Regions from separate parts of the Zooshikella sp. RANM57 genome, predicted to be linked through region 2. Evidence: predicted binding sites of a transcription regulator. Region 2 holds the regulator's gene; each other region holds the start of a gene.
The links. Region 2 encodes FNR, which switches genes on or off when oxygen is low (the NO sensors DNR and NnrR bind a similar motif). Its sites were predicted from a motif close to TTGATNTANATCAA; they were not measured.
Positions count from the first base shown of each region.

Region 1: nagE (N-acetylglucosamine-specific PTS transporter subunit IIBC) is a predicted target of FNR. The motif match lies at 1,666-1,679, and genes of this name have one in related genera.
Region 3: adhE (bifunctional acetaldehyde-CoA/alcohol dehydrogenase) is a predicted target of FNR. The motif match lies at 1,716-1,729, and genes of this name have one in related genera.

Region 1 covers NZ_JBOIUB010000012.1:71,790-74,982, forward strand. The annotation lists gene nagE (N-acetylglucosamine-specific PTS transporter subunit IIBC) at 1-1,543, opposite strand, end outside; gene nagB (glucosamine-6-phosphate deaminase) at 1,793-2,593, shown strand; gene nagA (N-acetylglucosamine-6-phosphate deacetylase) at 2,618-3,193, shown strand, end outside.
Region 2 covers NZ_JBOIUB010000003.1:267,813-271,005, reverse strand. The annotation lists gene ACQ96U_RS08555 (glycerate kinase) at 1-17, opposite strand, end outside; gene ACQ96U_RS08550 (hypothetical protein) at 55-549, opposite strand; gene ACQ96U_RS08545 (adenine phosphoribosyltransferase) at 1,001-1,534, opposite strand; gene fnr (fumarate/nitrate reduction transcriptional regulator Fnr) at 1,555-2,316, opposite strand; gene hemN (oxygen-independent coproporphyrinogen III oxidase) at 2,432-3,193, opposite strand, start outside.
Region 3 covers NZ_JBOIUB010000005.1:266,954-270,146, reverse strand. The annotation lists gene pflB (formate C-acetyltransferase) at 1-717, shown strand, start outside; gene pflA (pyruvate formate lyase 1-activating protein) at 877-1,665, shown strand; gene adhE (bifunctional acetaldehyde-CoA/alcohol dehydrogenase) at 1,853-3,193, shown strand, end outside.

The DNA.
Region 1 (3,193 bases), on a different contig from region 2:
CTGGATCTGGAACATCTTCAATTGCAACAATTTCACCTGAAACAGGTGCAACAAGTACGGTCTGATCTTCTCTCGCTTGCTGATTATTCATTGAACTGCTCTCTTTTTCATTACTGTGCTCACTATCAGAGCTGCCAACCTCTGAATGCCCTACAGCAACATCTGCAGGTATTTCTCTCATTTCATCAGCAAGTATAGCGGCCTGTGGACCAATAATGACCTGTACATTTTGTGTACCGAGTTTCACAATCCCTTTAGCACCCAAAGCCTCAAGCGTTTTTTCTTCAACTAAGCTTTGATCTTTTACTGTCAGCCTTAATCGGGTTAAGCATGCATCAATCTGAGTGATATTATCGTGTCCACCCAACGCCATTAAATAACTAACAGCTTCACTGGTACTAGACCCTACTATTGGCTGATTCAGATTCAAATCTTTTTCATCTTCTCGACCAGGTGTTTTTAAATTGAAGCGTTTAATCGCAAAAACAAATAACACGTAATAGAGGACAAACCAAACCAAGCCTAAAGGAATCAACCACCCACCTTTATTAGCCAGCCCAAAGTTCAACCCGTAGTCAATTGCACCTGCGGAAAAAGCAAAACCATGACGAATATCTAATAGGCTACACACTGCCAAAGATAAGCCAGTGAGCAATGCATGAATGAGGTACAAAATGGGTGCTAAGAACATGAAAATAAATTCAACAGGCTCGGTCACTCCAGTTAGGAAAGACGTCAAACCTACACCCAGTAATATCCCAGCAACCTTTTTACGACTTGCCTGTTTTGCAGTGGTATACATTGCTAAACAAGCTGCAGGTAAACCAAACATCATGACGGGATAAAAGCCTGTCATAAAGGCTCCTGCGGTTGGATCACCCGCAAAGAAACGATGCAAGTCGCCATTAACGACTTCACCACCAGTACCAGGGAACGAGCCGAATACAAACCACACCAAGTTATTTAATACATGGTGAAGCCCTGTAGGAATTAACAAGCGGTTTGCTGTGCCATAAACGAAAGCACCCACCGCCCCTGAGCCAGTTATCCAGTTACCTACCACATCAATTCCATGCTGAATGGGCGGCCATACATACCCAAACACCATGGCTAAAATACAACCGATAGCCGCTGTGATTATTGGCACCGAGCGTTTACCGCCAAAAAATGCCAGATAATCAGGTAACTTTAAGCTGTTAAATCGGTTGTAGCTGAAGCCAGCAACAACACCCATCAAAATACCAGCCAACACCCCCATATCAATATGCTCATTGATTGTGGACATAGCCGTAGTCAGAACGAGATAACCTACACCACCTGCTAATGCTGCAGCGCCTTGACCATCCTTAGAAAAACCAATCGCAACACCTATTGCAAAAATTAGCGGTAAATTTGCAAATATTGCCTCTCCTGCCTTAAATAGAAACGGTATATCAAATACATCTGTAGCCCCCAACCGTAATAAAAGCCCCGCAACCGGTAATACTGCTATAGGCAGCATTAATGCTCGCCCGAGCCCCTGAAACCAACCAAGAATATTCATCGTTACCTCCCATCACTGCAAAGGGAAAGTTAAGCCAATTTTCATCATTTTTTTTGGAATATAGCCTCACGTTACCTTACACCAACTTTTTTTTCTTTGCAAAATAAGTTTTACAAATTTACTTGACCTGCGTAAAATAAATGACATGTTCCTACCGACTTAATTGAATTAATGCCACTATGGCAAACTTATTTGCGCCAACTTTTTTCTTAACACGAATAAAGATATCTGTTTTATCGAGGTAACATTATGCGTCTGATACCTTTACCTAAGGCAGCTAACGTCAGTCACTGGGTGGCTCACTACATTATTGAGCAGATCAATCAATTTGAGCCAACCAAACAGCGTCCCTTCATTCTAGGTCTACCTACTGGTGGTACACCATTAGGCGTTTATCAAATATTGATAGAAGCCTATAAACAACAAAAAGTAAGTTTTAAGCATGTTATTACGTTCAATATGGATGAGTATGTTGGACTGGCATGGGATCACCCTCAAAGTTATCACTTTTACATGCAGCAGAACTTCTTTCAGCATATTGATATTCCTGAAGAAAACACTCATATTCCCAATGGGAATACATCTGACCTGGAAGCTGAATGTAAACGTTATGAGCAAACAATAAGCAAATTTGGTGGCGTGCATTTGTTTTTTGGTGGCGTTGGGTCTGATGGACATATCGCATTTAACGAGCCTGGCTCTTCTTTAGCTTCTAAAACACGCATTAAGACGCTGACCGATGAAACACGGCACGCAAATGCACGCTTCTTTAATGATGACCTCACGGCCGTTCCTAAGCTAGCACTCACGGTTGGAATTGGAACTCTACTTGATGCTAAAGAATTGCTGATCATGGCCACAGGCACAAATAAAGCCGATGCCATACAGCATGCAGTTGAAGGTTCAGTAAGTCATCAGTGGCCAGTTACAGCAATACAGCTTCACCCCAAAGCGATCATTACTTGCGACCATGATGCCGCTCAAGAGCTAAAAGTTAAGACGCTTGAGTATTACCAAAAGCTTGAAGCTGAAATTATCTGTCAATACTAACTTTTTAATACGAGAAAACGCAGTATGTACGCACTCATAAATGGATGCATTTTTACTGGTGAAGAAACACTTGAACAACATGCTGTTGTCATTGAAAACACATCAATTAAAGCCATAGTACCGGTTAATACTCTCACCAAAGATATTAAAAAAATTGACCTGCATGGGCATAATGTCTCACCAGGATTTATTGATCTACAATTAAATGGTTGTGGTGGTCGTTTATTTAATGATGATATTAGTGCAGAAACACTGGATATTATGCATAAAACTAATTTGCGCCATGGTACAACTCATTATCTACCCACACTGATTACAACAAATGACACCCAAATAAAAAACGCTTTAGAAACAGTAAAAAATTACCAACAAAAGCATGCTTCAGTCATTGGATTACATTTAGAAGGTCCGTATATCAACCGACAAAAAAAGGGTATTCATGACCCAAACCAAATTCGTCCTTATGATATTGAGATGATAAAATTAATGGCTGAGTATGGTGGCGACACATTAAAAGTTGTTACGCTCGCACCAGAACTAACAACAACAGAGATAATTCAGTTACTCGTTAATAATAAGATTATTGTTTCTGCAGGACAT
Region 2 (3,193 bases):
GCAATTAAAATATGCATGGCTCGGTCCCTGTCATTGCAGTGAATATCTAAACAACTAGGCTGCTTCACTGTTATTTAAAATTAAAGTTTGATAGTGCCGTATAAATGATTCTAGATGTGCTTGGGGTCTTACATGGTAAAAACGTCGCCAACATTTGGCTAGCATATAAATATTACTGGGTTCAGACTCAATGAAGTTTTGATTACGTTTATAAATTAACCAAGCTATTGCTGTTGCATAGGATAAATTAGTAGCAAGTTCAGCATGTGGGTTCGCAAGAAACTCATGTTGACTGGCTAATCCGCGAATTTTACTCGCTAAATCAGAGTGTTTAACTAAGTAACGGTCCCATATATTTTTATGCATCATGGGTGTAATGCAGTAGATGCCTAATGAGCGCTGCTTCCGACGCTTCAAGTAAAAGCCTAATCCACTTTCTTGAGCTGCAGTCCCCAGTAGAAGGTTTTCTGCAAAAGGGGACCACATATCTATGTAGTCTAATGTGGGTTTAATTACATAGTGGCGAAGTTCATCTGGACAGATTCCCATGGTCTCACTCTCTTATCGCAGCCCTAAAATCTATATAGGAAGCCATGCATAATATTGACCAATCTACAGGTAGGGCTGTTTATGGAAAGTAATCACTTGTTTTTATAATTACCTTTCCCATTAACCTAGCCTATTTTTTACAAAAGTCACTGTAACTTGTTGAGTTAGTGTATTTAGTCCATGTAAAAAGCATAAATAGCCGTAGTTATTAATAATACAAATCGACTTAGGCTATTTTTTTTATGGCTCTTTTGAATGATGGTGTCAATTATTCAAACATGTATGTTGTTTTAAAGACAAAAGTATGACGGGGAAATGAAGATTTGTAAGGAGTAACGTTAAACTTGTTTTGAGTGATGGCATTTTAGCTATTTAATGCAGAAAAACAGCCTTCTGCCAGGTTGTTAACCTGGCAGAATGAACTATTGGTTGAAAGCTGTATTGATAAAGTCTAGAACGCGCAGAGGGTAAACGTTGGAATATTGGCATCTTGTAGCTTTGTGCTACCACCTAAGTCTGGTAAATCAATAATAGCGGCTGCTTCATATATGTGGGCACCTAACCGCCTTATCAGTGTAGCTGCAGCAAGTAGAGTTCCACCCGTTGCAATCAAATCATCAATGAGCAGGACGGAGTCATTTTCATTTAGCACTCCACGTTGTACCTCGATGGTGGCTTGCCCATATTCTAAGTCGTAGGTTTCTGTTTCTGTTTCGGCAGGGAGCTTGCCTTGCTTGCGAAGTAAAACTAACGGCTTGTTTAGCGCGTAGGCAATAACAGCACCAGGTAAAAAACCACGAGCATCAAGTGCTGCAATATGGGTAACTTCAGTGTCTACGTAGCGTTGGATCAGACTATCTATAACCATTCTGTGTGCTTTGGGGGATTGGAAGATGGGAGTAACATCCCGAAAGACAACACCAGGCGCTGGCCAATCATTAACACTGCGTATTAATGACTTAATATAATATTCGTCAAAAATCATAGAAAGCGGATTACTTATTGTTAGGTGTCAGTGCTGCCATTTTTCTTAACTTCAACAGGTTTACCCCCTGCTAAAGAACACAAGTTTATGGGGTCAACAACTTTGACTTCTTTACCATTAGCGACGATTAAGCCATTTTTTTGGAAACGGGTGAAAACACGGCTGACAGTTTCAACGGCAAGTCCCAAATAATTTCCCATTTCATTACGAGACATAGGAAGTCGGAAAGACTGCGATGAGTATCCGCGGCGTCTAAAGCGTGTTGCCAGGTTGACAAGGAAAGTAGCAATACGCTCATCAGCATTTTTCTTGCTTAATAAAAGCATCATTTGCTGATCCTCACGAATCTCTTTGCTCATGATCCGCATTAGTTGACGACGCAGTTCAGGCAAAGATTCTGCAAGTTCATCTAGGCGGTCAAAAGGAATTTCACAAACCGTTGTTGTTTCAATAGCTTGAGCGGAAACAGGGTAGGCATCGCTGTCGACACCACTCATTCCTACTAACTCACTAGGTAAGTGAAAACCAGTAATTTGTTCATCACCATCATTGGTTGAGGTGTAGGTTTTTAGTGCTCCAGAGCGGACAGCGTAAATGGAGGCAAATTTATCTCCTTCAAGAAACAGGTGCTCCCCCTTTCGCAAGGGTCGTCCCCGCTTAATAATTTTATCAAGTAAATCAATGTCTTCAGTATTTAAAGCGATAGGCAGGCAAAGAGGTTGCAATGCACACTCTTTACAGGCCACTTGATTGAACTGTTTTACAGTAGGTTTCGACGTCATGCTGTGAGGGCCTCTAATCAACTTCCGTCGTCATATATGTTTAATGCTAGTATCTGATTAGAGGCTATTGTAGGGGAAACTACTAAAAACTCCAACGGGAATTACTAAGATGGAGTCATATTACTTTTGAAAAGCGCGTTGCTTCATTATTTGCAGCCAAGTATTGGTCAAATACCATACATATATTACGAATCAGTAGTTGACCTTTAGGTTGTACCAGTAGGCTGTCCTTATTAATGATAAGCAAGCCATCATCTGCCATTGACTGTAATGCTTCTAACTCATAAGCAAAATGGTTATTAAAATCAATTTCAAACTGTTGCTCTATTTGATGAATGTTTAACTCAAAGTGGCAAATCAGTTGACTGATAACCTCTCTACGAAGAAGATCTTCTATCGATAAAACAAAACCACGTTGAAATGGGAAGACATTTTGACTTACTTGCTGACTGTATTCATTCAATTTTGACAGGTTTTGCCAGTAGGTATTACCAATCTGGCTAATAGCAGAGCAACCAAAACCCAGCAGGTCGCACTCTTTATGGGTGGTATAACCTTGAAAGTTACGGTGGAGCTGCCCTGTGACTTTTGCTTCTGTCAATTCATCTTCTGGTAGTGCAAAGTGATCCATCCCAATATACACATAACCTGCATCAATAAGGTGCTCAATAGTGTGCTTAAGAATGGAAAGTTTTTCAGCGGGTGATGGGAGGTCCTTTTCATTGATACGACGTTGAGGTTTAAACCGATCAGGGAGGTGTGCATAATTGAAGATTGATAGACGGTTTGGTGCCAGCTCAAGGACTTTATCCAGGCTAGTCAAAAAGCTTTGAGTGTTTTGATGAGGCAACCCATAAATCAAATCAACATTGATGGA
Region 3 (3,193 bases), on a different contig from region 2:
GATGTGTATCGTACTATGGCCTGTGGTATTGCCGGTTTGTCTATCGTTGCTGACTCTCTGGCAGCTATTAAGTACGCAAAAGTGAAGCCAGTACGTAACGATGAAGGTTATGTTGTGGATTACCAGATTGAAGGTGACTTTCCTAAATTTGGTAATAATGATGACCGTGTTGACCAGATTGCGGTTGATGTCGTACATCGCTTTATGGAACACGTTCGTAAGAATCCAACATACCGTAAGTCTGTACCTACTCAGTCTATCCTGACAATTACTTCTAATGTTGTCTATGGGAAGAAAACAGGTACAACACCTGACGGACGTAAAGCGGGTGAACCATTTGCACCTGGTGCTAATCCAATGCATGGTCGTGATGAAAAAGGTGCATTAGCTTCATTACTGTCAGTATCTAAACTACCTTACAATGATGCAGAAGATGGTATTTCTTATACCATGTCTTTGGTACCAGCAGGTTTAGGTAAAGATAAAACTGCTCAAGTGACAAACTTAAGTGCGATGCTTGATGGTTATTTCAAAGCAACAGGTCACCATGTTAATGTTAACGTGTTAAATAAAGAGACCTTAATGGATGCGATGGAACATCCAGAGCAATATCCACAATTGACCATTCGTGTGTCAGGTTATGCTGTTAACTTTGTCAAATTGACACGTGAGCAGCAAATGGATGTTATTTCCCGGACATTCCATGCCAGAATGTAATTTCTGAAGACTATCACGCTCCTAAGAAGCAGGGCATAGCCCTGCTTCTTAGTGTCTGAAGGTTGCGTGAAGATGGTATAGACTAATCTTCAGCATAACTTATTTGGCTTTGTTCTCTCGTGGAGAGAGCCGATCAATGCCAGTGGTATTAGGTGGTGAATGACACAACTAATCTATCCTTTTAAAGACGCTGTCAGTGTTGATCCTCTGCAAGTGTCGGGTAACGTCCACTCTGTGGACAGTTTTGGAACCGTTGATGGGCCTGGAACACGTTATGTAGTGTTTTTACAAGGTTGTTTGTTTCGCTGTAAATATTGTCATAACAGAGATACCTGGGATCTTGATGGTGGGCAGAAAAAAATTGCTGGCGACCTGGTGAAAGAAATTGTTGCCTATAAGCCGTTTATGGAAGCCTCTAATGGAGGTGTAACGGTGACTGGCGGAGAGCCTTTGCTGCAAGTACCGTTTGTTAAAGCACTGTTTACTGCCCTTAAAGAAGAAAATATCCATACCTGTTTGGATACGAATGGTTATGCAACTAAATATAACCAAGAACTGGATGACCTATTAGCACATACTGATTTAGTGTTATTAGATCTTAAACAAGTTGATGATAAGCGCCACAAAGCATTGACGGGTGTAAGTAACAAGAGAACATTGAAGTTTGCTCAATATGTGGCCGAAAAAGGTATTCCTGCCTGGATTCGTTTAGTAGTTGTGCCTGGCTACACAGATGATGAAAAAACAGCTCGGCAAATGGCTGAGTTTATCCAACCGATGAGTAACGTGGAAAAAGTTGAGTTATTGCCCTATCACGAATTAGGGAAGCATAAGTGGGAAGCGTTCGGTGATCGTTATCCATTAGCCGGTGTTGAGCCGCCGTCAAAGGATACACTGCTGAAACTGCAGGCCATTTTTTCGGAATATCACATCAAAGCGACGTTTTAAAACAACAGTTTTGCTTTATTTGTGTAATGATTTGGTAAGTTTACTACATAATGACATGTATCAAGTTTGCTGCTATAGAACTGTACTAGACTTGCCTTAAACAAAGCACTCCTGAATGAAACCGCTAGCAAACAGCTCAAGCCAGTGCTGAAAAGAATTTTTTATTTTGCGTTTATAGGAGTACGACATGAGTGTCAGTAACCTCGATAAGCTGGATCAGTTAATTGCTCAAGTAAAAAAAGCACAGCAGGCCTATGCAGATTTTACCCAAGAGCAAGTTGACGAAATCTTCCGCGTTGCTGCATTAGCAGCTAACGACCAGCGTGTTAAGTTAGCAAAAGCTGCTGCAGAAGAAACTGGGATGGGGATTGCGGAAGATAAAGTGATTAAAAACCACTTTGCTTCTGAGTATATCTACAACCAGTATAAAGATGACAAAACTTGTGGTGTTCTTGAAGAAGATAAGACTTACGGCATTCTAAAAGTGGCTGAGCCCATTGGTTTGATTGCTGGTGTCGTTCCCACCACAAACCCCACTTCTACTGCCATTTTTAAGGCACTGCTAGCCTTAAAAACACGTAACGGTATTATCTTCTCTCCACACCCTCGTGCTAAAAAATCTACTGCTCTTGCTGCGCGTATTGTGCGTGAAGCAGCAGAAAAAGCAGGTGCTCCAAAAGGTATTATTGCTTGTATCGATGAGCCATCTGTAGAGCTGTCACAGCACTTAATGCGTCACCCTGACATCAATATGATTCTTGCTACTGGTGGCCCAGGTATGGTGAAAGCTGCTTACTCTTCTGGTAAGCCAGCGATTGGTGTTGGTGCGGGTAATACACCAGCTGTAATTGATGAAACAGCGGCTGTCAAAATGGCGGTTAGCTCAATCATCATGAGTAAAACGTTTGATAACGGTGTGATTTGTGCTTCTGAACAGTCTGTGATCGTTGTTGATAGTGTTTACGAAGAAGTTAAGCGTGAATTTCAAGCGCGTGGTGCTTACATTTTATCGAAAGATGAAAAGAAAAGTGTGGGTGCCAAAGTACTTATTGATGGCAACATGAACCCTGCCATTGTGGGACAACCTGCATGGAAAGTGGCCGAGATTGGTGGTGTTGAAGTACCAAAAGAAGCCAAGATTTTGATTGCTGAATGTGATTCTACTGCAACTGAAGAGCCATTTGCACACGAGAAATTATCACCCACATTAGCCATGTATCGTGCTAAAAACTATGACGATGCTGTAGCAAAAGCGGTTGCTTTAGTGGAGCTTGGTGGTATAGGCCATACTTCTGTCCTTTATACTGACCAGTTTGCTAATCAAGATCGTATCAATGTTTTTGGTAAGGCCATGAAAACAGGTCGTATTTTGATCAATATGCCTGCTTCTCAAGGTGCGATTGGTGACCTGTATAACTTCCGTCTGGCACCTTCATTGACATTGGGTTGTGGCTCTTGGGGTGGTAACTCTGTAAGTGAAAACGTAGGGGTTAAACACCTTATTAACGTTAAAACAGTAGCATGTCGG